Regions from separate parts of the Serratia sp. LSHTC3 genome, predicted to be linked through region 1. Evidence: predicted binding sites of a transcription regulator. Region 1 holds the regulator's gene; each other region holds the start of a gene.

The links. The regulator PurR, encoded in region 1, represses purine synthesis genes. The targets are predictions, from matches to a motif close to CANGCAAACGTTTGCNTG.
Region 2: a site for PurR is predicted at 6,253-6,270, ahead of purM (phosphoribosylformylglycinamidine cyclo-ligase). Genes of this name have one in related genera too.
Region 3: a site for PurR is predicted at 3,151-3,168, ahead of purT (formate-dependent phosphoribosylglycinamide formyltransferase). Genes of this name have one in related genera too.

What each region holds. Positions count from the first base shown of each region.
Region 1 is NZ_JBXUNP010000002.1:959,824-970,427, reverse strand. It holds gene eptA (phosphoethanolamine transferase EptA) at 1-573, shown strand, start outside; gene AC2CGI_RS11945 (TetR/AcrR family transcriptional regulator) at 676-1,296, shown strand; gene nemA (alkene reductase) at 1,388-2,491, shown strand; gene gloA (lactoylglutathione lyase) at 2,833-3,240, shown strand; gene rnt (ribonuclease T) at 3,320-4,003, shown strand; gene AC2CGI_RS11925 (Grx4 family monothiol glutaredoxin) at 4,071-4,418, opposite strand; gene AC2CGI_RS11920 (C40 family peptidase) at 4,835-5,653, shown strand; gene sodB (superoxide dismutase [Fe]) at 5,853-6,431, shown strand; gene cydH (cytochrome bd-I oxidase subunit CydH) at 6,496-6,585, opposite strand; gene purR (HTH-type transcriptional repressor PurR) at 6,910-7,935, shown strand; gene punR (DNA-binding transcriptional activator PunR) at 7,932-8,876, opposite strand; gene punC (purine nucleoside transporter PunC) at 9,000-10,211, shown strand; gene cfa (cyclopropane fatty acyl phospholipid synthase) at 10,556-10,604, shown strand, end outside.
Region 2 is NZ_JBXUNP010000001.1:220,999-231,602, reverse strand. It holds gene AC2CGI_RS01085 (RrF2 family transcriptional regulator) at 1-51, opposite strand, end outside; gene bepA (beta-barrel assembly-enhancing protease) at 391-1,860, shown strand; gene arsC (arsenate reductase (glutaredoxin)) at 1,881-2,234, shown strand; gene hda (DnaA inactivator Hda) at 2,283-2,984, opposite strand; gene AC2CGI_RS01065 (hypothetical protein) at 3,257-3,778, shown strand; gene AC2CGI_RS01060 (GlsB/YeaQ/YmgE family stress response membrane protein) at 3,812-4,060, shown strand; gene uraA (uracil permease) at 4,108-5,397, opposite strand; gene upp (uracil phosphoribosyltransferase) at 5,474-6,100, opposite strand; gene purM (phosphoribosylformylglycinamidine cyclo-ligase) at 6,356-7,393, shown strand; gene purN (phosphoribosylglycinamide formyltransferase) at 7,393-8,031, shown strand; gene speG (spermidine N1-acetyltransferase) at 8,145-8,696, shown strand; gene AC2CGI_RS01030 (hypothetical protein) at 8,899-9,114, shown strand; gene AC2CGI_RS01025 (DUF596 domain-containing protein) at 9,331-9,693, opposite strand; gene AC2CGI_RS01020 (DUF637 domain-containing protein) at 9,702-10,604, opposite strand, start outside.
Region 3 is NZ_JBXUNP010000001.1:1,070,663-1,081,266, reverse strand. It holds gene yebF (protein YebF) at 47-406, opposite strand; gene yqfB (N(4)-acetylcytidine aminohydrolase) at 478-786, opposite strand; gene AC2CGI_RS05180 (YebG family protein) at 826-1,149, opposite strand; gene dbpA (ATP-dependent RNA helicase DbpA) at 1,238-2,620, opposite strand; gene cspE (transcription antiterminator/RNA stability regulator CspE) at 2,768-2,977, opposite strand; gene purT (formate-dependent phosphoribosylglycinamide formyltransferase) at 3,224-4,402, shown strand; gene AC2CGI_RS05160 (YoaH family protein) at 4,437-4,676, opposite strand; gene AC2CGI_RS05155 (glycosyltransferase) at 4,747-5,748, opposite strand; gene pabB (aminodeoxychorismate synthase component 1) at 6,271-7,644, shown strand; gene AC2CGI_RS05145 (CoA pyrophosphatase) at 7,641-8,219, shown strand; gene sdaA (L-serine ammonia-lyase) at 8,666-10,030, shown strand; gene AC2CGI_RS05135 (EAL domain-containing protein) at 10,299-10,604, shown strand, end outside.

The DNA of each region.
Region 1 (10,604 bases):
GACAACGTGCTGTTGTACAAGCTGAACGACTACATCAATAGCCTGAAAGACGACGGCGTGATCGTGCTGCACCAGATGGGCAGCCACGGCCCGGCTTACTACCGCCGCAGCACGCCAGAATTCCAGGCGTTTTCGCCGACCTGCAACAGTAATCAGATCCAGGATTGCAGCCATGAACAATTGGTGAACACCTACGACAACTCAATCCTGTATACCGACGCGATGCTCGATGCCACCATCAAGCTGCTGCGGCAGTATGACGACCGTTTCAATACCGCGCTGGTCTATTTGTCCGATCATGGCGAATCGCTGGGGGAAAACGGCATGTATCTGCACGGTACGCCTTATGTCTTCGCGCCGAGCCAGCAAACGCACGTGCCTTTCCTGATGTGGATGTCGGCCGACTATCAGCGCAATTTCGGCATCGATCGCCAGTGTCTGAATACGCTGGCGGAAAAGGACGAGGTTTCGCAGGACAACCTGTTCCACACCCTGTTGGGCATGCTGAACGTACAAACCCGCGAATATCAATCCCAGTTGGATATCCTGCAACGCTGCCGCAACGCGGCGTAGCGCTTAACTTCCGCGTGCCGCTGGGGCACAATAGTTTGCAGACAACCGGCGTTTTGTGCGCCGGTTTTTTTATTCCCATTGACCTAGACCAATCGGTCTATTATGCTCGGCACCATGATGACCAAATCAACGCATTGCAACGTGGATACACGTGAACATCTGCTCGCCACCGGCGAAACCCTCAGCCTGCGCCTGGGCTTTACCGGCATGGGGCTGAGCGAACTGCTGGCCACCGCGGGCGTGCCGAAAGGCTCGTTCTACCACTATTTTCGCTCGAAGGAAGCCTTCGGCGAAGCGATGCTGCAGCGCTATTTCGCGCATTATGATGCAGAAATGCAGGCGCTGTTTGCCGACAGACGCGGTGATGCCCGCCACCAGCTGCTCGGCTATTACGCCCAGGCTATCAGCTACCACTGCCGCAGCGAATGCCACAACGCCTGCCTGGCGGTGAAGCTTTCCGCCGAGGTGAGCGATCTGTCAGAACCGATGCGCCATGCGCTGGAAACGGGCACCGCTCGCGTGATCGGCCATCTTCAGGAGGCCATCGAGCGCGGTATCGCCGAGGGCTCGCTGTCGGTAGCCATGAGCCCGGCGGCAACCGCAGAAACGCTGTATTCACTGTGGCTCGGCGCCACGCTGCGCGCCAAAATCCGTCACTCGCTGGCGCCGTTGACCAGCGCGCTGGAAAGTATCGAGTTGCTGCTGCGCCCGCCGCAACCGTAACGGTAACAACTTATTTTTATTGAAAAAATGCAGTTCATGGTTTTTTATCGCTCATTACTAGACGACCGGTCTATTAAATACAGGATGCACTATGAAGACTGAAAAATTGCTCTCTCCGCTGAAGGTTGGCGCCATCACCCTGCCCAACCGCGTGTTTATGGCTCCGCTGACGCGTTTGCGCAGCATCGAGCCGGGCGATATTCCTACGCCGCTGATGGCGGAATATTACGCACAGCGCGCCAGCGCCGGCCTGATCGTGACCGAAGCGACCCAGGTTTCCTTCCAGGCGAAAGGCTACGCCGGCGCGCCCGGTTTGCATACGCCGGAGCAGATCGCCGCATGGAAAAACATCACGCAGGCAGTGCATGACAACAACGGCCACATCGCCGTGCAGCTGTGGCACGTAGGCCGCATTTCCCACGCCAGCCTGCAGCCAGGCGGGCAAGCGCCGGTCGCACCTTCGGCCATCAACGCCGAAACCCGCACCACCGTGCGTGATGAAACCGGCGCCTGGGTGCGCGTGCCGACCTCCACGCCGCGCGCGCTGGAAACCAGCGAGATCCCGGGCATCATCAACGATTTCCGCCAGGCAACCGCCAACGCGCGCGAAGCCGGTTTCGACTTCATCGAACTGCATGCTGCCCACGGCTATCTGCTGCACCAGTTCATGTCACCGGCTTCCAACCAACGTACCGATCAATACGGTGGCAGCATTGAGAATCGCACCCGCCTGACGCTGGAAGTGGTCGACGCCACCATCGCCGAATGGGGTGCCGAACACATCGGTATCCGTATCTCGCCGCTGGGGCCGTTCAACGGGCTGGACAACGGCGAAGATCAGGAAGAAGCAGCGCTGTATCTGGTGGAAGAGCTGAATAAGCGCAATATCGCTTACCTGCACATCTCCGAACCTGACTGGGCCGGCGGCAAACCGTATTCCGACGCCTTCCGCGACTCGGTGCGCGCCCACTTTAAAGGGGTGATCGTCGGTGCCGGCGCCTACACCGCCGAAAAAGCCGAAGCTTTGATCGAAAAAGGTTTCATCGACGCGGTGGCCTTCGGCCGCAGCTACATCGCCAACCCGGATCTGGTAGAGCGTTTCCGCCAGCACGCCCCGCTGAACGAACCTAAGCCGGAAACCTTCTACGGCGGCGGCGCCGAAGGCTATACCGACTATCCGTTTCTGGCGAAGTAATCTGTCCTGACCCCAACGGCCACGCAATCGCATGGCCGTTTTTTATGCGTCGCGCGCAAAGCAAAAAGGCCCGCACGAGGCGGGCCGCTGTTCCCTGGTGTTGATCTTTATTGCCGTTCGATTTTTACACGATCGCCGCTGGAATAGATAATTGATTGTGCAGATCAATTACTCTGTATCGATCGGTACACTCGATCAATATTTAGACACCCTCGACGCGAGACCACAAAGTGACATTGTCACCAGTTCGTCACGTTGAATTCCCTTGCGGGACAAGGCTATACTCGCTTGTGCTTCAATCCACCCGCCGTCTGCCACGGCACAGTCAATTCAGAGGAATTATGCGCTTACTCCATACCATGATCCGCGTCGGTGACCTGCAACGCGCCATCGACTTCTACACCAAGGTATTAGGCATGCGCCTGCTGCGCACCAGCGAAAACCCGGAGTACAAATACTCCCTGGCTTTCGTCGGCTATACGGAAGAGAGCGAAGGCGCAGTTATCGAACTGACCTATAACTGGGGCACCGACAGCTACGATATGGGCACCGCCTTCGGCCACCTGGCGCTGGGCGTGGATGACGTTGCCGCCACCTGCGACAGCATCCGTCGCGCCGGCGGCAAAGTCACCCGCGAAGCCGGCCCGGTGAAAGGCGGTACCACGGTTATCGCCTTCGTCGAAGATCCGGACGGCTACAAAATCGAGCTGATCGAAAACAAACACGCCGGTCAGGGCCTCGGCCACTAAGCCTCCCCTTCAGGGCGCGTTGGCGCCCTGCTGATTCTCCGCGCGATAGCGCCTGCAACCGGGCGCAAAATTTGCCATAATGCGCGCTGCATTCGATGAAGATAAGAAACTGATGGCCGAGAAAAGTGATCTTAACGCCCTGAGTGGTCGTTTTCGTGGGTTTTATCCCGTAGTAATAGATGTTGAAACCGCCGGCTTCAACGCCAATACCGATGCGTTGCTGGAGATCGCCGCCGTCACGCTGAAAATGGATGAGGACGGCTGGCTGCAGCGGGACGAAACCCTGCACTTCCACGTGGAGCCTTTCGAGGGCGCCAACCTGCAGCCGGAAGCGCTGGCGTTTAACGGCATCGATCCGCACAATCCGCTGCGCGGCGCGGTCAGCGAATATGACGCGCTGCACGCCATTTTCAAAGCGGTGCGCAAAGGGCTCAAGGATCGCGGTTGCAATCGCGCCATTATCGTGGCGCACAACGCCAACTTCGATCACAGCTTTTTGATGGCCGCGGCCGAACGCGCCGGCCTGAAGCGCAACCCGTTCCATCCGTTCGCCACCTTCGACACCGCCGCGCTGAGCGGCCTGGTGCTGGGGCAAACGGTGCTGGCCAAAGCCTGCATCGCCGCCGGCATGCCGTTCGACAGCAGCCAGGCGCACTCCGCGCTGTACGACACCGAGCAAACCGCCCTGCTGTTTTGCGAGCTGGTTAACCGCTGGAAACGTCTCGGCGGCTGGCCGCTGCCCGCCGGCGATCTCGCCGAATAAAACCAACAAAAAAGGCGGCCCAGTTACACTGGCGCCGCCCGTTACGCGATAATCGCAAGCCCGTCGATTAAGACTGCTGGTCTTCCTGCGCTTTATACTTTTCTGCCGTTTCTTTGATCAGTTGCTGCAGTTCGCCGCGCTGATACATCTCGATGATGATATCGCAACCGCCGACCAGCTCACCATCTACCCACAGCTGCGGGAACGTCGGCCAGTTGGCGTATTTTGGCAGCTCGGCGCGGATATCCGGGTTCTGCAAAATGTCCACATAGGCGAAACGCTCGCCGCAGGCGGACAGCGCTTGCACAGCCTGCGCGGAAAAGCCGCAGCTCGGCAGCTTTGGCGAACCTTTCATGTAAAGCAGAATCGGGTTTTCAGCGATCTGGTGCTGAATTTTTTCAAGTGTCGTCGTCATTTATTGCTTCCTCAAGCCACATTTCATGGCTACAACATGCATCACGCGGGCTATTGTAGCGGCTGGAACAGTCGCAAGAAAACGCCATCTTTTGCAAGGATATTCGCCCGCCGCCGATCGCGTTTCACCGGCCACGTCATTCCGGTCAAAACATACGTTGAGAATAACATTTTTAATCCGACCATTTCACTAATATATTGCGCCGCGATGCCGGCGCGGCTTAATTATATCCGCCACCGTCGCCTGGCGCTTTTTTATACATCAACAGGCTGATTTTAAACCAAAAAAAATGTCATTAACGTTTTCTCACAATATGGATTATTATTTATGAGTTCTTCGCTGTTTTATATGGTGAAGTTCGGGAATACTGTAACTCTTTCGATATCCGTTTCGGGGCCAAGGTTGGTGACGTCGACATGCGTTTAATTCTTACGCTCTTTGCGCTGCTGTTTACGCAGCTCTTCTTCAATTTGGCGCACGCTGCGCCACAGGCGCGCGTTGCCGCCGAGCAGCGTAAAAGCCATGCTAATGAAGCGCGGCCCGATGACCGCAGAAAAAAGAAAGCGGATAAAGCCGCCAAAAAAGCCAAAGTGACGGCCCCCGAGAAAAAAACCAAGACCGCCAAGGCCAAAAGCGAGAAAAGCGCGAAAAAGATCGTCAGCGCCAAACCCAAGGCCAAAGCGCAGAAAACCGCCAAGATTAAAGTCACCCCGCCGAAAAAGGGCTATAAAAAAGGCTATGGCCGCCACCGCGACGCCGGTATGGCCACCGCCAAACTGGCGCGTGAAGAAAAGCCGTTAAAACTCAGCCCGGCGCACAAAAAACGTTACCAGCATGCCAAACAGACCGCGATGGCCAAGCTGATGGATCAGATGGGCAAGCCTTACCGCTGGGGCGGCAGCTCGCCGCGCACCGGCTTCGACTGCAGCGGCCTTATCTATTACGCCTATAAGGACGTGGTGAAAATCAAGATGCCGCGCACCGCCAACGAAATGTATCACCTTCGCGACGCGGCGCCGATCAAGAAAAGCGAACTGGAAAGCGGCGATTTGGTGTTCTTCCGCATCAACAACCGCGGCGTGGCGGACCATGTCGGCGTCTATCTCGGCAACGGCAAATTCATCCAGTCGCCGCGCACCGGCGAAGAGATCCGCATCAGCCAGCTCGACAACGACTATTGGCAAAACCATTACATCGGCGCACGCCGCGTAGTGACGCCGAAAACCATCCGTTAATTCCCTGTTCTGCGCGGTTGCGGCCCCGGTCGCAACCGCCTGCTCAAGCTATCGCCCATCGCACTCCCCCACGCGCATTTCTCGCTTTTCCTCCTGTTTTTTATGATGAAAATTGTTAAGATTGAATGACCACAATAAAAAACGGCCCATCTGGCTCCCGCCTGGGCGGGAAGAAAGTGGCGCTGTAAAGGAGGAAGCAATGTCGTTTGAATTACCTGCATTACCGTATGAGAAAAACGCGCTCGAGCCGCACATCTCCGCCGAGACCCTGGAATACCACTACGGCAAACACCACAATACCTACGTGGTTAACCTGAACAACCTGGTGAAAGGCAGCGAGTTCGAGGGCAAATCGCTCGAAGAGATCATCAAGACCTCCAACGGCGGCGTGTTCAACAACGCCGCGCAGGTGTGGAACCACACCTTCTACTGGCACTGCCTGTCGCCACAGGGCGGCGGTGAACCGCAGGGCGAACTGGCGGCGGCGATCGTCAAATCCTTCGGCTCTTTCGCTGCGTTCAAAGAGCAGTTCACCGATGCCGCCGTGAAAAACTTCGGCGCCGGCTGGACCTGGCTGGTGAAAAAACCAGACGGTGCGCTGGCGATCGTCAACACCTCCAACGCGGCAACTCCGCTGACCGGTGAAGATAAACCGCTGCTGACCGTTGACGTGTGGGAACACGCGTATTACATCGATTACCGCAATGCGCGTCCAAAATACCTGGAAAACTTCTGGGCGTTGGTCAACTGGAAATTTGCGGCGGAAAACCTGGCGTAAACGCAGGCCTTGCCGAAGTGACGAGGCGCAGCCAGGCTGCGCCTTTTTTAAAACCGGCGGGAGATCAGTTCAACGCGGCGACAAAGCTGAAAGCGATGATCATCGCCAACGCGCCGACGGTAGTGAACAGAGACATCTTCAGATCGGTATCCATGACAACTCCTTTAAAATGGGCTTTCCTAAGGATAAAAGGCGCACAATTAGTACGTCAAATCATTTTCCCACAGTTCGCCGATAAAATCTTGTTATCATTTCCCGGTTTATAATCTCGATTACCTCTTCCACTTTTGTTCAATATGCGACAAAATTCGCAGTTCACAACTGCGTACCGGCATCCATGCCCCTCCTGATTAAGCGCTGAAGACTTCAACACACTAAAAACTCAGTTTTCGCTTCTCTGGAGAAGGATCTACGTAGGCAAACGATTAACATCACACTTACATGCTGTAAACATGTGAGTTCAGGAGTCATTCCTTACATGGCAACGATTAAAGATGTGGCCAAACGCGCGGGCGTTTCCACCACCACCGTTTCGCACGTCATCAATAAGACTCGTTTCGTCGCCGAAGAGACCAAAGCGGCCGTGTGGGCCGCGATCAAAGAGCTGCACTACTCGCCGAGCGCCGTGGCGCGCAGCCTGAAAGTCAATCACACCAAGTCTATCGGTCTGCTGGCCACCTCGAGCGAAGCGCCCTATTTTGCCGAAGTGATCGAGGCGGTGGAAAACAGCTGCTACAGCAAAGGTTACACCCTGATCCTGTGCAACTCGCACAACAATCTGGACAAGCAGCGCGCCTACCTGGCGATGCTGGCGCAAAAGCGCGTCGACGGCCTGCTGGTCATGTGTTCCGAATACCCGGATCAACTGCTGGGCATGCTGGAGGACTACCGTAATATCCCGATGGTGGTGATGGACTGGGGCGCTGCGCGCGGCGACTTCACCGACACCATCATCGATAACGCGTTCGAAGGCGGCTATCTGGCCGGCCGTTACCTGATCGAGCGCGGTCACCGCGATATCGGCGCCATCCCGGGCCAGCTGTCGCGCAACACCGGCGGCGGCCGTCATCAGGGCTTTATGAAGGCGCTGCAGGAAGCGCATATCGACATTCGCGAAGAGTGGATCGTCCAGGGTGACTTCGAGCCGGAGTCCGGCTACAAGGCGATGCACCAAATCCTGTCGCAAAAACAGCGGCCGACCGCGGTATTTTGCGGCGGCGACATCATGGCGATGGGCGCCATCTGCGCCGCTGATGAGCTGGGGCTGCGAGTGCCGCAGGATATTTCCGTGATCGGCTATGACAACGTGCGCAACGCCCGCTACTTCACTCCAGCGCTGACCACCATTCACCAGCCTAAAGAGCGCCTGGGAGAAATGGCCTTCACCATGCTGCTGGATCGCATCATCAGCAAGCGCGAAGAATCGCAGGTGATCGAAGTGCATCCGAAGCTGGTGGAACGCCGTTCGGTCGCCGACGGTCCGTTCATCGACTACCGCCGCTAATCCCCTGAGCCGGAAGCCTGCACGGCTTCCGGCGCCGCCTCGCTCAGCCACTCCTGATTCAGCGTCTCGCCATCGCCCAGATACGCCAGCAGCCAACTCATCGCCGGCGACGGTTTATCCTGCTGCCAGGTCAGGCAGCAAGGGCTGGCGGGAAACGGCTGCTGCAGCTGCAACGCCTTCAGCTCACCGCGCTGCACCAGCGGCAGCGCCCGATGCGCCGGCATCATGCCGACGCACAGCCCGGCGCACAGACAGTCGAGCGCCGATGTCCAGTCCGGCACCACCAGCCGCCGCTGGTTATCCAGCGTCCAGGTGACGCGCTTGGGCAGATTGCGCGAGGTGTCTTCCAGACAAAGCGCAGGGTACGGCCTCAACCGATCGTCATTTAACGGCCCTGCCAGCTGCGCCAGCGGATGCTGTGGGCTGACTACGCACAGCCAGTTCATGTAGCCCATATCGCGGAAGGCAAAGCCGCCGCCGACCGGCACCGCGCGCGTGGCGCCGATCGCCATGTCCACCCTGCCGTCCACCAACGCATCCCAAACGCCGTTGAACACTTCGGGTTGCAGCATCAGTTCAACATCGGGGAAATGGCGGTAGAAATCCAGCACCAGCTGGCGGCTGCGCTGGGGTTTGACGATGATGTCGACTGCGATATTCAGCTGGCCGCGCCACCCGTTGGCCACCTGCTGACAGTGGCGACGGGTGTCGAGCATTTTTTTGATAACAACTCTCGCATCCTTGATAAACAGCGCGCCGGCCGGCGTCAACTCCACATCACGGTGACGCCGCTCAAACAGCGGCACCGCAAGCCATTGTTCCAGTTGCCGCACGGTATAGCTCACCGCCGACGGCACCCGGTGCAGCTCCTGCGCCGCCGCGCTGAAACTGCCGGTGCGCGCGACCGCGTCAACAACTTCAAGAGAATATTCAGACCACATCGCTTTGCCTTCAATTTTTTTAACAGCACTTTGCAAATATTACCGTTTCACAAGCAGAGATCCAGCCGGATACACTGGCCGGCGCTAAAAACCTGCGACACTAAAATATTAACGAGAAATACCATGCGAAATTCTTTTGGCTTTATGTTCTACCTCGCCGGCCTGAGCATGTTGGGTTATCTGGCGACCGATATGTACCTGCCCGCCTTCGGCGCCATGCGGGAGGAACTGCAAATTTCCGCCGGCGCGGTCAGCGCCAGCCTGAGCATCTTCCTGGCCGGCTTCGCCTTCGCGCAACTGCTGTGGGGGCCGCTCTCCGACCGGCTGGGCCGCAAACCGGTATTATTGATCGGCCTGACGCTGTTCGCGCTCGGCTGCCTGGGCATGCTGTGGGTAGAAAATGCCGTGCAGCTCTGGATACTGCGCTTTATTCAGGCCGTCGGCGTCTGTTCCGCCACCGCCATCTGGCAAGCGCTGGTGGTCGACCGCTATCGCGAAGGCCAGGCCAACCGCGTGTTCGCCACCATCATGCCGCTGGTGGCGCTGTCACCAGCGCTGGCGCCGCTGCTTGGCGCCTGGCTGCTGAACCACGCCAGCTGGCGTGCGATCTTCGCCGCGCTGTTGGTGATCACCGCACTGCTGCTGCTGCCGACGCTGCTGCTCAAAGAGCGCGCCAAAACGCCCCCCGCCGCCGACGCGCCGAAAAACGGCGTCAGCTTCTGGCAACTGTTGAAATCTCCGGTGTTCAGCGGCAACGTCGCTATGTACGCCGCCTGCTCGGCCGGTTTCTTCGCCTGGCTGACCGGTTCGCCGTTCATCCTCGGCGATATGGGCTATAGCCCGAGCGACATCGGTCTGAGCTATGTGCCGCAAACGCTGGCCTTCCTGCTGGGCGGCTACGGCTGCCGCGCCGCGCTTAAGCGCATCAATGGCAAAACTCTGCTGCCGTGGCTGCTGGTAGCTTATGGTGTCAGCATGGTGGCGCTGTATCTGGTGGCGACCCTGACCAATCCGACGCTCACCACTCTGCTGATCCCGTTCTGCGTGATGGCGCTGGTCAACGGCGCCGGCTACCCGATCATGGTGGCGAATGCGCTGATGCCGTTCCCGGAAAGCAGCGGCAAAGCCGCCGCGCTGCAAAATACGCTGCAATTGGGGCTGTGTTTTGTGGCAAGCATGCTGGTGTCGGCGTTTATTGCCCAGCCGCTGTTGGCGACGGTGACGGTGATGGTATCTACGGTAGTCCTGGCCGCGCTGGGTTATTTCCTGCAGCGGGGAAAAGCGGCCGATGCGCAGCAAAAGGCACAGCGGGAACATGCTAACTCAGCGTCATAATTGCCAAGATTAATAATCACTTAAAGAATATGTGTGCCGAGTGCGATTTACAGTTGAGTCAACGCCTCGGCACGCCTATACTCAAAAACAACCTTGTAAAGTAACACCTTATAATCTCTATATCTCAATCAGCTATTGTGTACGCGCCTTGCGTCACACTCTTTTTTTAAAGGGGCGTTTATCCTGCGCCGTTTGCGTCGGGCCGTTTCTTTAAATTTCCTCTGTTCATAGTCGGATATCAGACGCCGCGGGCTTATTTCCCGTTGGTATAGGTATGCACCCGCAGAAATTGTCTAAGCTGTTTCCTAACGGGTCATCAGTCAGAAGAAGGTGATGGAGAAGCTATGAGTTCATCGTGTATAGAAGATCTGAGCATCCAGGATAACCAGTGGT
Region 2 (10,604 bases), on a different contig from region 1:
CCACAGCAGGCAGTGGATGCCATATTCAACGCTGGTTGTGATGTACGCCATATGTCCGTTTTCGACCGTCAGTGAATCTTCAATAACGCAGACTATATGAGTCTGCGTTTATCCTGTCAATAAAACACGGATCAACTTTGTCCGCGTTCAATTCAAAATGCATGTCGCCAGCGACGAAAAAGCGCCCTTCAAAATGAAAAATAAAACTTTTTTGCTCGATTCGCGCTCGGCTAACGTTTCCTTGTCGCCTGCGGCTGACTATGATGTGATGGGTGCCGCCGCCGCGGTTTGTGAGCCGCCGCACTTTCGCGCGGATTGCGCCGCGGGAATAAAGAACTCTTGTCTGCTGCTGACGTCTTAGAAATGATTATTTAAGGGAAACGCCTGACTATGACCAACCGGTTGACCAAAACCGCGTTAGCGGTGCTGCTGCTCAGCACGCTGAACGCCACCGCCCTGGCGCCAGCACAGGCGGAAAGCCAGGACCAGTTGCCGGATATGGGCACCTCCGCCGGCGGCACCCTGAGCATCGGACAAGAGCTGGCGATGGGCGATTTCTATGTGCGCCAACTGCGCGCCAGCGCCCCGCTGATCAACGATCCGCTGCTGAGCCAGTACATCAATCAGCTGGGCAACCGGCTGGTGGCCAGCGCCTATTCGGTGCGCACGCCGTTCCATTTCTATCTGGTGCGCAACGACGAAATCAACGCCTTCGCCTTCTTCGGCGGCAACGTGGTGCTGCATTCCGCGCTGTTTCGCGTCAGCGACAACGAAAGCCAGCTGGCCTCGGTGCTGGCGCACGAAATCTCGCACGTCACCCAGCGCCACCTGGCGCGCGCCATGGAAGATCAGCAGCGCAACGCCCCGCTGACCTGGGTGGGCGCACTCGGTTCCATTCTGCTGGCGATGGCCAACCCGACCATGGGCATGGCGGCGCTGAGCGGCACCATGGCCGGCACCCAGCAAGGCATGATCAGCTTTACCCAATCGAACGAACAGGAAGCCGACCGCATCGGCATTCAGGTGCTGCAGCGCGCCGGTTTCGATCCGGAAGCGATGCCCGACTTCCTGCAGAAACTCTCGGATCAGTCGCGCTACGCCTCCAAGCCGCCGGAAATGCTGCTGACGCACCCGTTGCCGGACAGCCGCCTCTCCGACGCGCGCAACCGCGCCAACCAGATGCCGAAACACATCGTGCAGTCTTCGCAGGACTACCTGATGGCCAAGGTGCGCGCCCTGGGCATGTACAGCTCGGAAGGCTACGGCCTGAACGAAGAGCTGCTCGGCTCACTCAGCAAGGGCAACGTGCGCGAACAGGCGGCCGCCAAATACGGCCGCGCCATTCTGTTCTATGAAGCGAAAAAATACGACGACGCGCGCAACATCATTCAGCCGATGCTGGCGCAGGATGCGAAAAACGTCTGGCTGATCGACCTGATGACCGACATCGATCTCGGTCAGAAACGCGCGCCGCAGGCCATCGCCCGCCTGCAGGCGGCCAACGCCGCCCAGAACAACAACCCGGTGCTGCAGCTCAATCTGGCCAACGCCTATGTCGAAGGCAACCAGCCGGCGCAGGCGTCGAAGATCCTGAACCGCTACACCTTTGCCCATCCGGACGATCCGAACGGCTGGGATCTGCTGGCGCAGGCCAGCGCCGCTCAGGGGCTGCGCGATGAAGAGCTGTCGGCCCGCGCCGAAAGCCTGGCGCTGACCGGCCGGCTCGATCAGGCCATCGGCCTGCTCAGCAATGCCAGCTCGCTGCAGAAACTCGGCAGCCTGAAACAGGCGCGCTACGATGCGCGCATCGACCAGCTGCGCCAACTGCAACAGCGCTTCCGCCAATACCAGCGCAGCTGATTCAACAAGGAATGAACGCCATGAAAAACGTCACGATTTACCACAACCCGCGCTGCTCCAAGAGCCGTGAAACCCTGGCGCTGCTGGAGCAGCACGGTGTCGATCCCAAGGTGGTGCTGTACCTCGATACGCCCCCTACGGTCGATGAGCTGAAAAAACTATTGAAAGAACTGGGCTTCACATCGGCGCGCGATCTGATGCGCAAAAAAGAAGATCTGTACAAGGAATTGAAGCTGGCGGACGACAGCCTGAGCGAAGAGCAACTGCTGGCGGCGATGACGGCGAACCCGAAACTGATCGAACGCCCGATCGTGGTGAAAGGCAGCAAGGCGCGCATCGGCCGGCCGCCGGAGCAGGTGCTGGAGATTTTGTAAATTCGAATTCGGGCGCGGACTATTGCGCCCTTTCTTTTACGGTAGCGGCTACAGCCCCAGGATCTCTTTAACGAACGGGATGGTCAGCTTGCGTTGGGCGGTGATCGAGGCGCGATCGAGCTGATCGAGGGTCATAAACAGCGTGCGCATCTCGCGATCCAGCCGCTTCAGCAGGAAGCGGCCCACGTCTTCCGGCAGCTCGAAGCCGCGCAGTTTGCCGCGCAGCTGCAGCGCCAGCAGCTTCTCTTCGTCCGACAGCGGCTGCAGCTTGTAGATCTGCCCCCAGTCCAGACGCGAAGCCAGATCCGGTAAACGCAGGTTCAGCTGACGCGGCGGGCGATCCCCGGTGATGAACAAACGGGTGCGGCCGGTTTCCAGGATGCGGTTGTAAAGGTTGAAGATCGCCATCTCCCACTCTTCGTCGCCGGCGATGCATTCGATATTGTCGATGCAGACCAGCGCCAGCTGTTCCATGCCGTCCAATACTTCAGGCACGAAGTAAGCGCGCTTGTCGAGCGGCACATAGCCCACCGCTTCCCCCTTCTGCGAAAGCTCGGCGCAGGCCGCATGCAGCAAATGGCTGCGCCCGCCGCCTTCACGCGACCAGAAATAGATATAGCTGCCATGTTCCTGACGGACGGCGGATTGGATCGCGGCTAATAGGGATGGGTTCTCGCCCGGATAAAAACTGGCGAAAGTTTCATCATCGGGAAGATAAAGTGGCAGTGAAAGCTGTGCCGGCGTATTCAGAGAAGCACCTCAACCAAAACTGGCAGAAAAACGTGGGCAGTTTAACACAGAAAACGGGCGCTGTTGAACCGGCAGGATCTTATGCCGCAATAGTGAACAATGCCTAAGCGCCGCTTGATTGGCTGCGGCTCCCGCCAAGGCAAGAATTATCCGATATCATTCCCTAACCCCATGCCTGCGCAGGTTAAATTTGTCATTTAAGCCAAATCTGGCCTAGTATAGGTAGGCTAAACGCAATCACCATCAACAAGGTTTCTGCAAGGATATAGACGATGAAAGTATGGAATAAAGTGCTGTTGGCCTCCTTTATCGGGTTGTTGGTTGCCGGCTGTGATGACTCGTCCAAGGTTGACGCCAACCTGGATAAAGCCAAAGACAGCGCCGAGCAGATGAAAGACGCCGCCCAGAAAAAAGCGGACGATCTGACGGACAAGGCGAAAGCGACGGCGGATGAAATCAAAAAAGAGGCCGCCACGCAGGCTGACCAGCTGAAGGACAAAGCTTCGGCGATTAAAGATGAAGCCGCCAAGCAGGCGGACGCCATCACCAACGACGCCAAGGCCAAGGCCGCCGCGATCAAAGATGACGCCGGCAAGCAGAGCCAGCAGTTGGTGGATCAGGCCAAGGCCATCAAAAACGACGCCATCAACGGCGCCAACGATCTGACCGAGCAGGCCAAGGCCAAGACCGAAGCCATCAAGAACAGCGCCGAAAACAAAGCGCAAGAGTTGAAACAAGAGACCGATGCGGCGGTGAACGGCAATACTCAGACTCAGCCAGCCACCCAGCAGTAAGCTATTCTCAGCCACAAAAGAAAGGAGCAGTAAATGGGGATTATTTCCTGGATTATCTTCGGCCTGATCGCCGGTATTTTGGCTAAGTGGATCATGCCCGGCAAAGACGGCGGCGGCTTTATTCTGACCGTCGTGCTGGGGATCGTCGGCGCCGTGGTCGGCGGCTATATCAGCACCTTCTTCGGCTACGGCAAGGTTGACGGCTTCAACTTCGGCAGCTTCGTGGTGGCGGTTATCGGCGCCATCGTGGTGCTGTTCGTGTACCGCAAAATTCGCAGCTGAGGCGAATGCCATCAGTCAAAAGGGCAGCCCCTGGGCTGCCCTTTTCGTTACTTCTGCTCTGCCGGTTCGTCCGGCGCGTCGAGCACCTCTTCTTCCTTGCGGAACAGGCTGATGACCTTGAACAGCAGGCTCAAGCCAATGCCGACGATGGTCGCCAGCGCCATGCCTTTCAGCTCCGCCGCGCCGATGTGCACCTTGGCGCCGCTCACGCCGATAATCAGGATCACCGAGGTTAAAATCAGGTTTTGCGCTTTGTTGTAATCCACTTTGGACTCGATCAACACGCGAATGCCCGAGGCGCCGATCACGCCGTACAGCAGCAGGGAAACGCCGCCCATCACCGGCACCGGCACCGCCTGGATCGCCGCCGCCAGCTTGCCGATGCAGGACAACAGGATCGCCAGCACCGCCGCGCCGCCGATCACCCAGGTGCTGTAGACCTTGGTGATGGCCATCACGCCGATGTTCTCACCGTAGGTGGTGTTCGGCGTGGAGCCGAAGAAACCGGAGAATACCGTCGAGATGCCGTTGGCGAACATCGAACGGTGCAGGCCCGGATCGCGGATCAGGTCTTTTTTCACAATGTTGGCGGTCACCACCAGGTGGCCAACGTGCTCGGCGATCACCACCAGCGCCGCCGGCAGAATGGTGAAGATGGCGAACCACTCAAAGCGCGGGGTGTAGAAGGTCGGCAGCGCGAACCAGTGCGCCTCGCGGATCGGAGTCAAATCCACCACGCCCATGAAGAATGACAACGCATAGCCCACCAGCACGCCGATCAGGATCGGGATAATCGCCAGGAAGCCGCGGAACAGCACCGAGCCGAGCACCGTGACCGCCAGCGTCACCAGCGAAATGGTGATGGTGGTCGAGTCGGCGCTGGCGCCTTCCGCCGGCAGCAGCCCCGCCATGTTGGCCGCCACGCCCGCCAGCTCCAGGCCGATGACGGCGACGATCGCCCCCATCGCCGCCGGCGGGAACATCACGTCCAGCCAGCCGGTGCCGGCCTTTTTCACGATCAGCGCCACCAGGCAGAACAGCACGCCGCACATGATGAAACCGCCCAACGCCACTTCGTAACCGAGCGGCAACAGCAGCAGCACCGGCGAGATAAACGCGAAGCTGGAACCGAGGTAGGCCGGGATCTTGCCTTTACAGATGAACAGATACAGCAGCGTGCCGATGCCGTTGAACAGCAGCACGGTCGCTGGGTTGATCTTGAACAGGATAGGCACCAGCACGGTGGCGCCGAACATGGCGAACAGGTGCTGGAAGCTGAGCGGAATGGTCTGGAGCAGCGGCGGGCGCTCGCTGACGCCGATGGCGCGACGGGTCATGTGTGTTTTTCCTCGGTTTATTGGTTTTATAGGTTTTAGTCAAAAAAAAGCCGACTCGTTAAGTCGGCTCAAATGTTTACTTGGTACCAAATATCTTGTCGCCCGCATCGCCCAGGCCAGGCACGATGTAGCCCTTATCGTTCAGACACTGATCGATGGAAGCGGTGTACAGTTCAACGTCCGGGTGCGCTTTCTCCAGTGCGGCGATGCCTTCCGGCGCCGCGACCAGAACCAGCACCTTGATGCTGTGACAGCCGGCTTTCTTCAGCAGATCGATAGTGGCGATCATCGAACCGCCGGTGGCCAGCATCGGGTCGACGACCAGCGCCATGCGCTCTTCGATGTTGGAAACCAGCTTCTGGAAATACGGCACCGGCTCCAGGGTTTCTTCGTCGCGGTATACGCCCACCACGCTGATGCGCGCGCTCGGCACGTGCTCCAGCACCCCTTCCATCATGCCCAGACCGGCACGCAGGATTGGTACTACGGTAATCTTTTTCCCTTTGATCTGGTCCACTTCAACTGGCCCGCACCAGCCTTCGATGGTGACTTTTTCCGTCTCCAGATCGGCGGTCGCTTCATAGGTCAGTAAACTACCCACTTCTGAGGCCAGCTCACGGAAGCGTTTGGTGCTGATGTCATTTTCGCGCATCAGGCCAAGCTTGTGTTTTACCAGCGGGTGTTTCACCTCAACGATCTTCATCATTTTTCTCCTATTAAGGTGGTTGCGGCCAAAAAAATCGCGGGATTATACCTCCTTTTTTTCGCCGCGCCACCCACAATAGCCCGATCGGGATCAACAAAAGTTTGAATATCAGTATAGATGACGAAAAAGCAGAGCCGGTTCACAAGCCGCTCGCAAACGTTTGCCTGCGCTGTTAGAATTGCCGCGCCTTATTCCGGAATCAACATCGGAAGCACAGTTTTCAAACCGCAAACCGTCGTGGGGAATCGCGCAGTGACCGACAAAACCTCTCTCAGCTATAAAGACGCAGGTGTCGATATCGATGCAGGCAACGCATTGGTAGATCGCATCAAAGGTGTAGTTAAACAGACCCGTCGCCCGGAAGTGATGGGCGGTCTGGGCGGGTTTGGCGCCCTGTGTGCGTTGCCGCAGAAATACCGCGAGCCGGTGCTGGTTTCCGGTACCGACGGCGTGGGCACCAAGCTGCGTCTGGCGATGGATCTGAAACGCCACGACACCATCGGCATCGATCTGGTGGCGATGTGCGTCAACGATCTGGTGGTTCAGGGCGCCGAGCCGCTGTTCTTCCTCGACTACTACGCCACCGGCAAACTGGACGTAGACACTGCGGCCAGCGTGATCACCGGCATCGCCGAAGGCTGCAAGCAGTCCGGCTGTGCGTTGGTGGGCGGCGAAACCGCTGAAATGCCGGGCATGTACCACGGCGAAGATTACGACGTGGCCGGTTTCTGCGTCGGCGTAGTCGAAAAATCCGAGATCATCGACGGTAGCAAAGTGCAGTCCGGCGATGCGCTGATCGCCCTGGGCGCTTCCGGCCCGCACTCCAACGGCTACTCGCTGGTGCGCAAGATCCTGGAAGTGAGCAACACCGATCCGACCGCCACCCAGCTGGAAGGCAAACCGCTGGCCGACCACCTGCTGGCGCCGACCAAAATTTACGTGAAGTCCGTGCTGGAGCTGATCGAGAAGGTGGACGTCCACGCCATCGCTCACCTCACCGGCGGCGGCTTCTGGGAAAATATTCCACGCGTGCTGCCGGAAGGCATGCAGGCGGTGATCGACGAAGCCAGCTGGCAGTGGCCGGCGGTGTTCACCTGGCTGCAGCAGGCCGGCAACGTCAGCCGTCATGAAATGTACCGCACCTTCAACTGCGGCGTAGGCATGGTCATCGCCCTGCCGGAAGCCGAAGTGGAAGCGGCCATCGCGCTGCTGACCGCGGCAGGTGAAAAAGCGTGGAAAATCGGTAAACTGACTGCCTCTTCCGACGAACAACAAGTGGTCATCAACTGATGAAAAAGATCGTGGTGTTGGTCTCCGGCCAGGGGAGCAATCTCCAGGCCCTGATTGACGCCTGCCAGCAGGGCCGCATCGCCGCCGAGATCGTGGCGGTATTCAGCAACAAGGCGCAGGCTTACGGCCTGCAGCGCGCCGAAGCGGCGGGCATCGCCGCCCAGGCGCTGGATGCCAAGGCTTACGCCGATCGCACGGCGTTCGACGCCGCGCTGGCGGACGCCATCGACCAACATCAGCCCGATCTGGTGGTGCTGGCCGGCTACATGCGCATCCTCAGCCCGCAGTTCGTGCAGCGCTATGCCGGTCGCATGCTGAACATTCACCCTTCCCTGCTGCCGAAATACCCGGGGCTGCATACGCATCGTCAGGCCATCGACAACGGCGACAGCGAACACGGCACCTCGGTGCACTTCGTGACCGAACAGCTCGACGGCGGCCCGGTGATTTTGCAGGCCAAGGTGCCGATTTTCGCTGACGATGAAGAGGATGACGTGGTTGAACGGGTGCAAACCCAGGAACACACGATCTATCCGCTGGTGGTGAGCTGGTTCGTCGACGGCCGCCTGGCGATGCGCGATGGCGCCGCCTGGCTGGACGGCGAACGCCTGCCTGAGCAGGGTCACGCCGCCGACTGATGCGCGCAGCCTGAACCTTGCCTAAACGGCGCCCACGCGGCGCCGTTTTTTTTCGCCTTCATCCATTCTGTGAAGTTATACTTTGCACAATTTCACGGCACAGAGGAGCCCACATGTCCAGCACTGCCAGCGTCAGGTTACGCCCATTGGAACGGGACGATCTGTCGTTCGTCCACCAGATGGACAACAACGCCAGCGTTATGCGCTATTGGTTTGAAGAACCCTACGAAGCCTTTGTCGAACTTTCCGATCTCTACGACAAACACATCCACGATCAGAGCGAGCGCCGCTTTATCATCGAGCACGAAGGCGCCAAGGTCGGCCTGGTGGAGCTGGTGGAGATCGATCACATCCACCGCCGCGCTGAGTTCCAGATCATCATCGATCCCGCCCACCAGGGCAAAGGCTACGCCAGCACCGCCGCCCGCCTGGCGATGGACTACGGCTTCTCGGTGCTGAACCTGTACAAGCTGTACCTGATCGTCGATAAGGAGAACCCGAAGGCGATCCACATCTACAGCAAGCTGGGCTTTAACGTGGAAGGCGAGCTGATCGACGAGTTCTTCGTCAACGGCGAATACCGCACCGTGCTCCGCATGTGCATCTTCCAGCCGCAATATCTGGCGAAGTTCAAAACTCCCAATGATAAGCCGCTGGTGAAGTGACAATTCGCGAGAAAAAAGAGAAAACCCGCCCAGGCGGGTTTTTTATTGGAAAATAATTGGCTAGTATTAAGGCATGCTATTTTATCGTCAGGAAACAACCTGATGAATACGAAAATAAGTAACATTCTCCAATATAATTAATCGAAAAATAATTAATAGTGATAGTAAGAGTTACCCTCTGCCTCTACAAAGGAAAAATGCCATGACAACCGTCTCAAACCTGCTGCTTTTTATCGGCCTGGCGATGCTCGCCATCGCCGCCGGTCTAAATACCTACAGCGGCTACGCGCCTGCAGATCCCAACAGCACCCCGCTGTTTTCCCCGCTCTGGTGGACGCGCTGGTTCCCGCTCTATGCCTCGGGCGCTGCGTTGTTGGTGGTGGGGTTGGTATTGCGGGTTACGGGGCGGGGACGATAAAAACCCAATTTCATCGTAGATATTGCAGAGCGATATATGCGCCATATTCATTATCAAAGCGAATACTTCTGCAATGTGCATATATTGCAAACCGAATCATTTTAAAACACCAATAAAATAAACACATTATTTTTATTACTGCGTAATAAAAAACCCACTTTTGCGGGTTTTTTATTACCGGTTAACAGCTTATCACGCCACTAACAGTATCAGTAACTACGTCCAATCTTGGTAGCCGTCTTCATGAATCCAGACAAGGCCACCAGGGCATTCCTCTTCATAGAACCAAATGTCTTCATTTTTTGTTTTCCATTCCTCTTCTGTCTTAGGGAATACAGCTTTGTAATGTGTTACCTGTTCTTCAATGTCTCCCTCAAGGAATTGGCCATGTTTGCCTAACCTTACTCTTCCTTCAGCCATAAGGTTATGAATTAATTCGAAAAAATAGTTTTTCTTTTCTTCGTAGGACAATGTATTCCTATCAAAATTATCAGCTCTCATAGCTGACCATACGGTTCCAATGGAAGCACCGTCCAACTCTTCACTAAACAGTTTGTATTGATCATCGCTATACAACATGGTTGCCCTCATCGAAATTTGATTTCTACTCTTTTTTTCACTTTACCTTGAAGCGCATTCAGCTGTTCATTATCTATGATATCAATCGTCCAACGTGCTTTGGTATCTTCCTGGCTACTTGACACACTCCTAAGAGTTAATTTCTCACCTGTTTTTTCATTTAAAACCACCGTCCATAGTGCATCTTTTCTGACTTCTATTAATGGTTTCCCTCCGGTAAGAGATTGCGCATAATCGAAGATCGCCTGTTTCGATAAATTCTCAGTGGCAAACACTTTTGTATTACCTTGCTTGTTGCTGCCGCCCTCACCTAATACCTGCTCGAACTGCTGACCAAACACGTTTAGCTTACTTTCGTTCTGTTTCGGATCAAACACCTTGACCAACTGGTTAGTGTTAGCTTTCTGCATGTCCCGCAGATAATCTGCCGTTTTAGTCGACAAATTCGCCCCGGCTGCCGTTTCTCCTTTGATAAAATCGGCAACCGGCTGAGTGTTGAACGTTTTTGTTTTATATAATTCATCGGAAGCGTTCACCAGCTGCCGGCTCAACTTCCTCACGCTGTCTTCGGTTTTACCCAAAATCAATGTGCTGCCGGTGGTTACGGCTCCCGTACCAATGATGGCCTCAGGTGCAACAATATCTGCCGCATAAATACCGGCTTGGTTCAGGCAAAGCGCGGGGTTGGTTTTGCAACCGGCAATCGCCAATCTTGCAGCCAGAACCAATTCTGGCGCAGCGCCCACCAACGTCATCCCCCCCGCAGTAAGTACCAGACCGCCACCACCGACGGTCGCCACTATTGCGGCAGCCTCTCGGCGAGCCACAACACGTTTTGCCGCAGCAACATCGCCTTTATCAGCGGCCAGAATGTCTTTCTGATTATCCAGCGCATACTGCATCAACATATG
Region 3 (10,604 bases), on a different contig from region 1:
GACATCAAGCCCGCCGCCAGGCGGGCTTTTTATTGCCAAAAAAGCGTTACTGCGGCGCGCTGTAGGCGATCTCGCCGGTGTTGCAGTTGAGCGTCACGTTGTAGGTTTTATCTGCCTTGGTGCCACGCACCGTCAACGGCACCTGCCATACCTGATCCTTGCCGGTGATGGCATCCGGGCTGACCCAGGCGATCGGGGTGGCGGTGCCCAGCAGCTTTTTGTCCGATTCCCAGCGCGTGATGCGGTTCTGCAAGAAGTCGCGCTTGACCTGGGCGGCGATATCCGCCGGCTGCAGACCCGCACACTGCCCCACCTTGGCGGTGCGCTGCTCGTGATCCTGCGCCCACACCGCAGTCGATGCTCCCATCATGGCCAACAAGGCGATAGCCAAACCCGTTTTTTTCATATCTCCTCCCGTTGTGATTAGCGCTATCCGGGCGCCCATCCCTGGCTCACAACAGGGTTTCGGCAAAGGGTTTACCGTTTGACGAACTCGATGACAAACAGCGAATCCAGGCCCGGATAGATTTCCTTGATCACCTGCTTCAGTTCGCCGAGCGACATGTTCTCCTGCTGTGCGTGGCGTTCAGTCAGCGCGTCCAGGCGCACCGGCGTTACCGACAGCACTTCGATAAAGCAGAAAAATACGCCGTCTTCATTGCGGCTTACGCGCAATACCTCGCCCGGTTCGAAGTGCGACTCACTGGCATCCCGAATGGTGATGGTTTTGCGCCCGGCCAGAATATCTTGCTCAAAGCGGCTGAAGAAAGTTATTTCACGGCTCATTTTAGATCCTTTTTCATCACAACACCGCAACATAAGTCATTATGCCGCTTGCTTTTCTGACGCAGATCCCTCTTTTGAGTTAGAGGCCGCTTTTTTCGCTTTCGCTTCCGCCGGTTTCTTGAGGGTTTCCGCCGGTGAAGCGCCGCGCAGAATCAGCCCCAGCGCATCTTTATTCTCTGCCAGGAAGAAGCTCAGCCCTTCGCGCTGTTCGTCGTCCAGGTTCAGCGGCGCCTGTTGCAGCCACTCTCCGAGGTTATCCGCCAGATCCAGCATTTTGTCGTAGGCGTCGGCTTCTTTCTTGCTCGCGAAAGTCATTTTTTCCTCACCGTTTCTCACCACCACATATTTAACTTCAACCGCCATGCGTGCGTCCTCAAATACTCAAATAACTGTAATTACATACAGTATAAATAGATAATGGCGGGAGGGCAAACCGCCGCCCGCCTGCGGCTTATTTCAGCAGCCGCACCATGCAGCTCTTGCCTTTGATTTTGCCCTGTTGCAGCTGTTGCAACGCCTTGCGCGCGCTGGCTTTACGGATCGCGACGTAGGCATGCACCGGGAACATGTCGATTTTGCCCACTTCCGCCGCCGTCAGCCCGGCATCGCCGGTCAGCGCGCCAAGGATATCACCGGGACGGATCTTCGCCTTGCGGCCGCCGTCGATGCACAGCGTCACCATCTCTGCCTCCAGCGAGCCGTTGGCCGCCCCGCTCAGCTCGGACACCGGCGCCCAATCGACGGTCATCTGCAGGTAGTCTTCTATCGCATGCGCCCGCGCCATCTCCTGCGGCGTGCACAGGCTGATCGCCAGCCCGCTCATGCCGGCGCGGCCGGTGCGGCCGATACGGTGCACATGCACTTCGGGATCGAACGCCAGTTCGTAGTTAACCACCAGCTCCAGCTCTTTGATGTCCAGCCCGCGAGCGGCGACGTCGGTCGCCACCAACACTCGGCAACTGCGATTGGCGAAGCGCACCAACACCTGATCGCGGTCGCGCTGCTCCAGATCGCCATGCAGCGCCAGCGCGCTGATGCCGCGGGCCTCCAGGGCCTCAAGCACTGTCTGACAATCGCGCTTGGTATTGCAAAACACCACGCAGGACGCGGGTTGATGGTAGCGAATGGCCGACACCAGGAGCGCCGGACGCTGCTCGCGCGTAGTCTCATAAAAGCGTTGTTCGATAGCGGTCTGCGCTTCGTCATCGTCCACTTCGACGCTCAGCGGCTGACGCTGAACACGCTCGCTGATGCGTTCGATGCCCGCCGGATAAGTGGCGGAAAACAACAGCGTCTGACGCTGCGGCGGCGTGTAGCTGATCACATCGTCGATATCGTCGGCGAAACCCATATCCAACATGCGGTCGGCCTCATCCAGCACCAACACCTTCAGCTCGTCCAGCAGCAGCGTTTTCTTGCGCAGATGCTCCTGAATGCGCCCCGGCGTCCCCACCACGATGTGTGGCGCGTGCACCAGCGAGTCGAGCTGCGGCCCCATCGGTTGGCCACCGCACAGCGTCAGAATTTTGATGTTTTGCGTGAAACGCGCCAGGCGACGCAGCTCTTTGCTTACCTGATCGGCCAACTCGCGGGTGGGACAGAGCACCAGCGCCTGCGTGGCAACCTGAGTAACGACGATGTTATTCAGCAAGCCAATGCCGAAGGCCGCCGTTTTGCCGCTGCCGGTTTTCGCCTTGGCGCGCACGTCTCGCCCTTGCAGGATAGCGGGCAACGCGGCGGCCTGCACCGGCGTCATTTTGGCGTACCCCAGTTCGTTGAGGTTGGCCAACTGTTCGGCTGGCAGAGGCAGGGAAGAAAAAGAAACTGTGCTCACGGCGATAACTCTTATATGACGAATGGAATGGCGGCGCGCCCGCAGGTTGGCGCCGAATCAGCGGTAAATGATAACAGAGATGGGCGGCGTTACGGGCAGCGGGCATAAAAAAACCCGCCGGCGGCGGGTTTCTTGGCAGCTCAGTCGTTAAATCGCAACGACGTTGGCTGCAGCTGGGCCACGTTGGCTGTCCTGGATGGAGAATTCAACCTGCTGGCCTTCAGCCAGGGTCTTGAAACCATCGCTAACGATAGCGGAAAAATGAACGAAAACGTCTTTAGAGCCGTCGGCAGGCGTGATGAAGCCGAAACCTTTGCTTTCGTTGAACCATTTAACGTGACCAGTGATCTTGCTCATTTGTGTTTCCTTTACTTGATAAACCTGCCTTGACGGCACGAGACGCGAAAACCTTGCTATATATAGGCCTTCTTTCGCCGTCGCTTATTAACGCACAATCGCCCAGGCAGGGCAAATATTTCTGCTTGTTATAAAAACAGTAAGTTAGCAACAAACCTGGCGCGGTGGCTGTGAACGCAATCGTTTTCGTATATACTGCCCGCCGATCATCAATCCGCTTACTTTCACCGATCCAGGTACGAAACTATGTTAACGATTGGAACCGCCCTGCGCCCTTCCGCCACCCGCGTTATGTTGCTCGGCTCCGGGGAGCTGGGTAAAGAAGTCGCCATTGAATGCCAGCGCCTCGGTCTGGAAGTGATCGCCGTCGATCGCTATGCCGACGCCCCCGCCATGCATGTGGCGCACCGCAGTCACGTCATCAATATGCTGGACGGCGACGCGTTGAAAGCCGTTATCGAACAAGAGCGGCCGGACTATATCGTTCCCGAAATCGAAGCGATCGCCACCGCCATGCTGGTGGAACTTGAACGTCAGGGCCACCGCGTGGTGCCCTGCGCCGAAGCCACGCGCCTGACCATGAACCGCGAAGGCATCCGCCGTCTGGCGGCGGAAGAACTTGGCCTGCCCACCTCCAGCTATCGCTTTGCCGACAGCGAAGCGGCTTTCCGGCAGGCGGTCGAGCACATCGGCTACCCGTGCATCGTCAAACCGGTGATGAGTTCTTCCGGCAAAGGGCAAAGCCTGATCCGCGCGCCTGAGCAGCTGCAAAGCGCCTGGGATTACGCGCAACAGGGTGGACGCGCCGGCGGCGGCCGGGTGATCGTCGAAGGGTTGGTAAGATTTGATTTTGAAATTACGTTGCTGACCATCAGCGCCGTGGACGGCGTACATTTCTGCGAGCCGATCGGCCATCGTCAGGAAGACGGAGATTATCGCGAATCCTGGCAACCGCAGCGCATGTCAGCCACGGCGTTGAGCCGTGCTCAGGCTATCGCGGAGAAGGTGGTGAAAGCCCTGGGCGGATTCGGCCTGTTCGGCGTGGAGCTGTTCGTCTGCGGCGACGATGTGATCTTCAGCGAAGTGTCTCCGCGGCCGCACGATACCGGCATGGTTACGTTGATCTCACAGGATCTGTCCGAGTTCGCCCTGCACGTTCGCGCGTTTCTCGGGTTGCCGATTGGCGCCATCCGCCAGTTCGGCCCTTCCGCTTCGGCGGTGATCCTGCCGCAGCTCACCAGCAGCGATGTGCGTTTCAGCGGACTGGAAAATGCGCTGCGCGGGCACAACCAGCTGCGCCTGTTCGGCAAACCGGAGATCGCCGGGCAACGTCGTCTGGGCGTAGCGCTGGCGACGGCGAACACGACGGAACTGGCGGTGGAGCAAGCGAAACAAGCCGCCGCCGCCGTGACGGTCAACGGCTGATACTCACGGGGCCGCTTGCGCGGCCCCGATAACGTCAATAGTCTTCGTCTTCTTCAGCATCGTCATCCCGCGACGCCTCCGGTGCGGCCTCATGTTGCTCGTCTTCGTCATCGAACAATACCGCAACCTGAGCACCCTGATGCTTCTCGCGAATTTCCTGCGCAACACGAGCAATGGCCTCACCGCTGCTCATGCCCTGCTCCATCAGTTGATGGATGCGATCCGCCGCTTCCTGCTGCTCCGCGTGATTCAGTAATGGCATACCTGCATGCATGTGTCGTTCTCTCCGGCAAAAGGGAGAAGGAGTATACGCGCTAACGCGGCGGATCCCAACGTCTGGTGCGTCAGGCCGGTTGCGAACAGCCGTTATCGTTGCGCCACTGCTTCAGGCGATGCCGCCACAGCATGACATGCCACCCCTGCTTCAGGCCGCGCGCATTGGCGAACATCGCTCTGTCGATACCGCGCTGATAGAACTCTTCGGTGATCTGACTCTGAGCGGCCGGTTCCGGCTCGCGACGAATGCTGTGGCAAATGCCCAGCGCTTCGCGGGTGATTTGCCAATGGAAAGCCGGACGAATGACGATAGTGCCCGCATAGCGCTGGTTGAGCCGCTCCAGCATGTCGACGATTTTCATATAGTGGCGTTGATACTCCACGTTCGCCTTACCGATGCGCCGACGATTACTGATCGACTTGTCGTGCACCCGTTGACGGTACAGCGGCGTACTTAAATATTTGACCCGTTTGGCATTAAACATGACTTCTGTCGTCCAGGGAATATCCTGGTGATGTAACCCCGGCTCGAAATAAAGCCGATGCTGGCGAATAAAGTCGAGGCGATATATTGCCAGCCATACAACGTGAATAAACTTTCGCGATTTCAGCGCACGTTCAAACCACTGCACGCCACTGATCACATCGGTGGTACGCAAACGCGCCTCGGGAAAAATCGGCTGCAATTCATCTTGGCTGGTGAAATAGCGCTCGCCATTACATTGCATCACGTCTAATTGGTGTTTTTCCGCCTGTTCCAGCAGCGTGGAATACATCTCCGGCGCCAGCAAGTCGTCGGCATCGGGAAACGCCACATATTTGCCTTGGGCAACGGCAAGCCCGGCATTACGCGCGTTAGAAACGCCGGCATTGGCCTGATCGATCACACGAATATGCGGATGTACCGCCGCGTAACGGTGCGCGATCTCTCCTGAACCGTCAGTGGAACCATCGTTGACGATGATCACCTCCAACCGTTGCTCGCGCTGGGCCAGCAGCGAGGCCAGGAAAGGCTCCAATAATTCCCCCGCATTGTGCATCGGGACGATCACGCTCAGCATTAACGACATAGTCAGCTCTTCAATGATAATGTAACAAAATAATAATTTTATTTTTCTAAAAGACTCATTCGGCCTGCGTAGGCTTGGGATAGGCGTGAAACACTGCAAATTCCCGCGCTGGCTAATGGAACCGAACTGGCCTTTCTTTCTCAAACCCGCGCCAGAAAAGCGCTGAGTAATTAAGCCATTAATTCTAAAAGGCGGCGACGTTGCTAAAATCGGGCATAGCAACATCTCCCCCGCTTCTAATAACAAGCAGAAATAATAAATTTATGAAATTAACGAATCTTTTTTTATATTTCTCGGGTATTGCGCCCTCGATGAATAGGCTTCCAGTGCATTTGACGTTAAATTTTTAACATATCGAAGTATAATCAATGGCGCAAAAAATGCCTTATTTAAGGTTTGTTGAGCTGCTGTTTATGTGAACTGTGCTTCATGTCGTGCATGGCAAAACATGCATGACGTGGCTGTCTATGGCACACTAGCCGCCAGATATCGCCGTCCTCACAGCCAGGTTTATTGACGTTCATGAGCGTAACCGCCCCAAACATAAAATCTTTGCCCTACAGCCGCCGTGCCCTGATGACGCTTTTCGCCCCGCTTTCATCGCAGCCTTGGGCGATGCTGCTGCATTCGGGCTTTGCCGACCATTCGCACAACCGCTTCGATATCCTGGTCGCACAACCGCGCGTGACACTCACCACCCGGGGTGCCGACACGCAAATCAAAAGTGACGGCGTCACCATTCAGTCGCAGGAAGATCCGTTCTCCTTGCTGCAGCAGCAACTGGCGGCGCAAGGCTGGCAGCCGGCGTTTAATCCGGACCTGCCGTTTCAGGGCGGAGCTCTGGGACTGTTCGGCTACGATCTTGGGCGCCGGGTGGAAACCCTGCCGCAGTTGGCCGAAGCCGACCTCGCTTTGCCGGATATGGCAGTGGGCATTTATGACTGGGCAGCGATCGCCGACCACCAATTGCAAACCCTGACGCTGCTCAGCTATGGCGATGTGGAGCAGCGCTGGCGCTGGCTCAATAGCCAAACCGCACCTACAGAACGCCCTTTCACGCTGCTGAGCGACTGGCGCGCCAATATGAGCCGGCGACAATACGGCGAGAAATTCCAACGTATTCAGCACTACCTGCGCAGCGGCGACTGTTACCAAATTAATCTGGCACAACGATTCTCCGCCGACTATCAGGGGGATGAATGGCAGGCGTTCTGCCGCCTGAGCGCCTGCAACCGCGCGCCGTTCTCGGCCTTCCTGCGCTTGCCGCACAACAGCGTACTGAGCGTCTCTCCCGAGCGCTTCCTGTGGCTGGAGCAGCAGCGTATCCAAACCCGCCCGATCAAGGGCACGCTGCCGCGGCTGGCGGACGCGGAACAGGACGCCGCGCAGGCTCGCCGTTTGGCCGATTCACCCAAGGATCGCGCTGAAAATCTGATGATCGTCGATCTGCTGCGCAACGATATCGGCCGCGTCGCCCAGCCTGGCAGCGTACGGGTGCCGGAACTGTTCGCCGTGGAGCCGTTCCCCGCCGTGCATCACCTGGTGAGCACCATCACCGCGACCCTGCCAAACCATACCTCGGCGGCCGAACTGCTGCGCGCCTGCTTCCCCGGCGGTTCGATCACCGGCGCGCCCAAGGTGCGCGCGATGGAAATCATCGAAGAGTTGGAGCCGCAGCGCCGCAATGCCTATTGCGGCAGCATCGGTTACCTGAGCGCCTGCGGCACCATGGACACCAATATCACCATTCGCACGCTCGTCACCGAAAACGGTCGCATCCACTGCTCCGCCGGCGGCGGCATCGTGGCGGACAGCCAGGAACAGGCGGAATACCAGGAGACCTTCGACAAGGTCGGCCGCATTTTGCCGCAGCTAGGGGAGTATGCCCTGTCGTGATCCCATCGAACTCACCGGCCTCACTGCACGCCTTTATCAGCCGTTTTCAACTGCAGCTGCCACAGGCGACGCAGATTTCGCACCATGTGCGCCCGGCGGCGGTGCTGATTCCGATCGTCTGCCGCGCCGAGCCGACGCTGCTGTTGACCCGCCGTGCCGACTCGCTGCGCAAACATGCCGGTCAAGTGGCCTTCCCCGGCGGCAAAACCGACGCCGAAGACGGATCGGCGATCGTCACGGCGCTGCGAGAAGCGCAGGAAGAAGTGGCGATACCGCCGCAGGCGGTGACTGTCCTCGGCCAAATGGCGCCGCTCGACAGCAGCACCGGATTTCAGGTTACCCCTATCGTCGGCCTCATCCCGCCGGACGTGCAGTTCCACGCCAATGAAGGCGAAGTGGCGGACGTGTTCGAGATGCCCCTGCGGGAAGCGCTGACCCTGTCGCGTTACTATCCGCTGGATATTCATCGCGCCGGCCATACGCACCGCATCTACCTCTCCTGGTATCACAGCCAGTTTATCTGGGGGCTGACCGCCGCTATCATTCGGCGCCTGGCGCAACAGGTCAGTATTTAGCCCGCATTACGTGATCTGACTCGCAATCTGGCACGGTTGCCGACCTCCGCGGCGGGTAAAGCGATCGCTATCACTTCATTTGATCGCTTTTTCAACTACCGTTCCGTTTGAATGGTTTTAAAAAAACTGTAAACCCTCTCTTAAACCTTACGAAATACCTGTAAAATACCACCGTCCGAGATAAACCACTGTAGAAACAGGGATTAAGCCGGCGGCGTTCAGCACGGAAAGCTGGCGCGATTACCGCTAATGGAGCTTGGGCGAAAGCGGATACCCCGCACAAGGGTTCGCCCCGGGTAATCAGTAAAAAAAGCGACACCACGGATTATTTAATTTCATGCGAAAAAGGCAGCCGAACCCGCACGGCCCTTTTACAATATCGCTGTTCCCTGCGCGGTTTTTGACCGCCGCAGCCATAACAATACGTCTCTTTAAGGAGTTTTAGCGTGATTAGCGTTTTCGACATGTTTAAGATCGGCATCGGCCCGTCCAGCTCTCATACGGTTGGACCGATGAAAGCCGGCAAACAGTTTGTCGACGATCTGGTAAATAAAGGCCTGATGCCTTCTATCACGCGTGTTGCCGTAGACGTTTACGGCTCACTCTCATTGACCGGCAAAGGTCACCATACCGATATCGCCATCATTCTCGGCCTGGCCGGCAACATGCCGGACACCGTCGATATCGATAGCATTCCGGGTTTTATTCGCGATGTAGAACAACGTCAACGCCTGATGCTGGCCAACGGCCTGCATGAAGTCGATTTCCCACGCGACGGCGGCATGGTCTTCCGCAGCGACAACCTGCCGCTGCACGAAAACGGCATGCAGATCCACGCCTTCGCCGGCGATAAAGAAGTGTACAGCAAGACCTATTACTCTATCGGCGGCGGTTTCATCGTCGACGAGGAGAATTTCGGCAAGGCCGCCGAGCAAGAACTGCAAATGCCATATCCGTTCAACTCCGCGCGCGAAATGCTCGACCACTGCCGCGAGACCGGCCTGTCGCTGTCCGGCATGGTGATGCAGAACGAACTGGCGCTGCACAGTAAGCAAGAGATCGAGACCTACTTCGGCAACGTCTGGCAAACCATGCGCGCCTGTATCGACCGCGGTCTGAACACCGAAGGCGTACTGCCGGGGCCGCTGCGCGTACCGCGCCGGGCCTCCGCGCTGCGACGCATGCTGGTGGCGTCGGACAAACTGTCCAGCGATCCGATGAACGTGATCGACTGGGTCAACATGTTCGCGCTGGCGGTTAACGAAGAAAACGCCGCCGGCGGCCGCGTGGTCACTGCGCCGACCAACGGCGCCTGCGGCATCGTGCCTGCGGTGCTGGCTTACTACGATCACTTCATCGAGTCCGTCAGCCCGGATATCTACATCCGCTACTTTATGGCGGCGGGTGCGATCGGCGCGTTGTACAAGATGAACGCCTCCATCTCCGGCGCCGAAGTCGGTTGCCAGGGTGAAGTCGGCGTTGCCTGCTCCATGGCGGCGGCCGGTCTGGCCGAACTGCTGGGCGGCAGCCCTGAGCAGGTCTGTGTGGCGGCGGAGATCGGCATGGAACACAACCTGGGTCTGACCTGTGACCCGGTCGCCGGCCAGGTGCAGGTGCCGTGCATCGAGCGCAACGCCATCGCCTCGGTCAAGGCGATCAACGCCGCCCGCATGGCCCTGCGCCGCACCAGCGAGCCGCGCGTTTCGCTGGATAAGGTGATCGAGACCATGTACGAAACCGGCAAAGACATGAACGCCAAGTACCGCGAAACGTCACGCGGCGGCCTGGCAATCAAGGTGCAATGCGACTGACAGACAACCCCGCCACCCGGCGGGGTTTTTTATGGGTAATCAATTCACTGGCCGCTTTTTGTGACAATGTCACCAGAAAAAATCCTGCATTTCTCTCATCGATCCGGTGGTTAGCCTGCAAATTGACCTTCTGTTTTGCCAAATCGAAATAATTTACTGAGTTACCATCAATCTTGTATAACCTCAGGCTAGAATTAGCCGAGCGCAACTTAAGGATCTATGACCTGACCGTGACTCGGGGCTGGATTACCGAACAAGGATTTACCGGATGTTGATGACCCACCTCGCCGCGTCCCGATATCGTTATTACCGTTGGCTGCTGGCCGGAGCGGTGGGCGCGGCTATTCTGTTGGTATCGCTGTATACCCGTTACTATCAAGAGGTCAAAAGTATCGAGCTGAGCCAACAGACATTGGCCACCCGCACCGTCGGCAAGCTCAACCAGTTGTTGACGCCGGCTCAGCTGCAGGCGGAGCGCAGCATGGACATGCTGGACCAGCCCTGCGAGAACGTTTCGTCGACCCTGCGCTTTCGCGCCGCGCAGAATCAGGCGCTACGCGCCATGTTGCTGGTA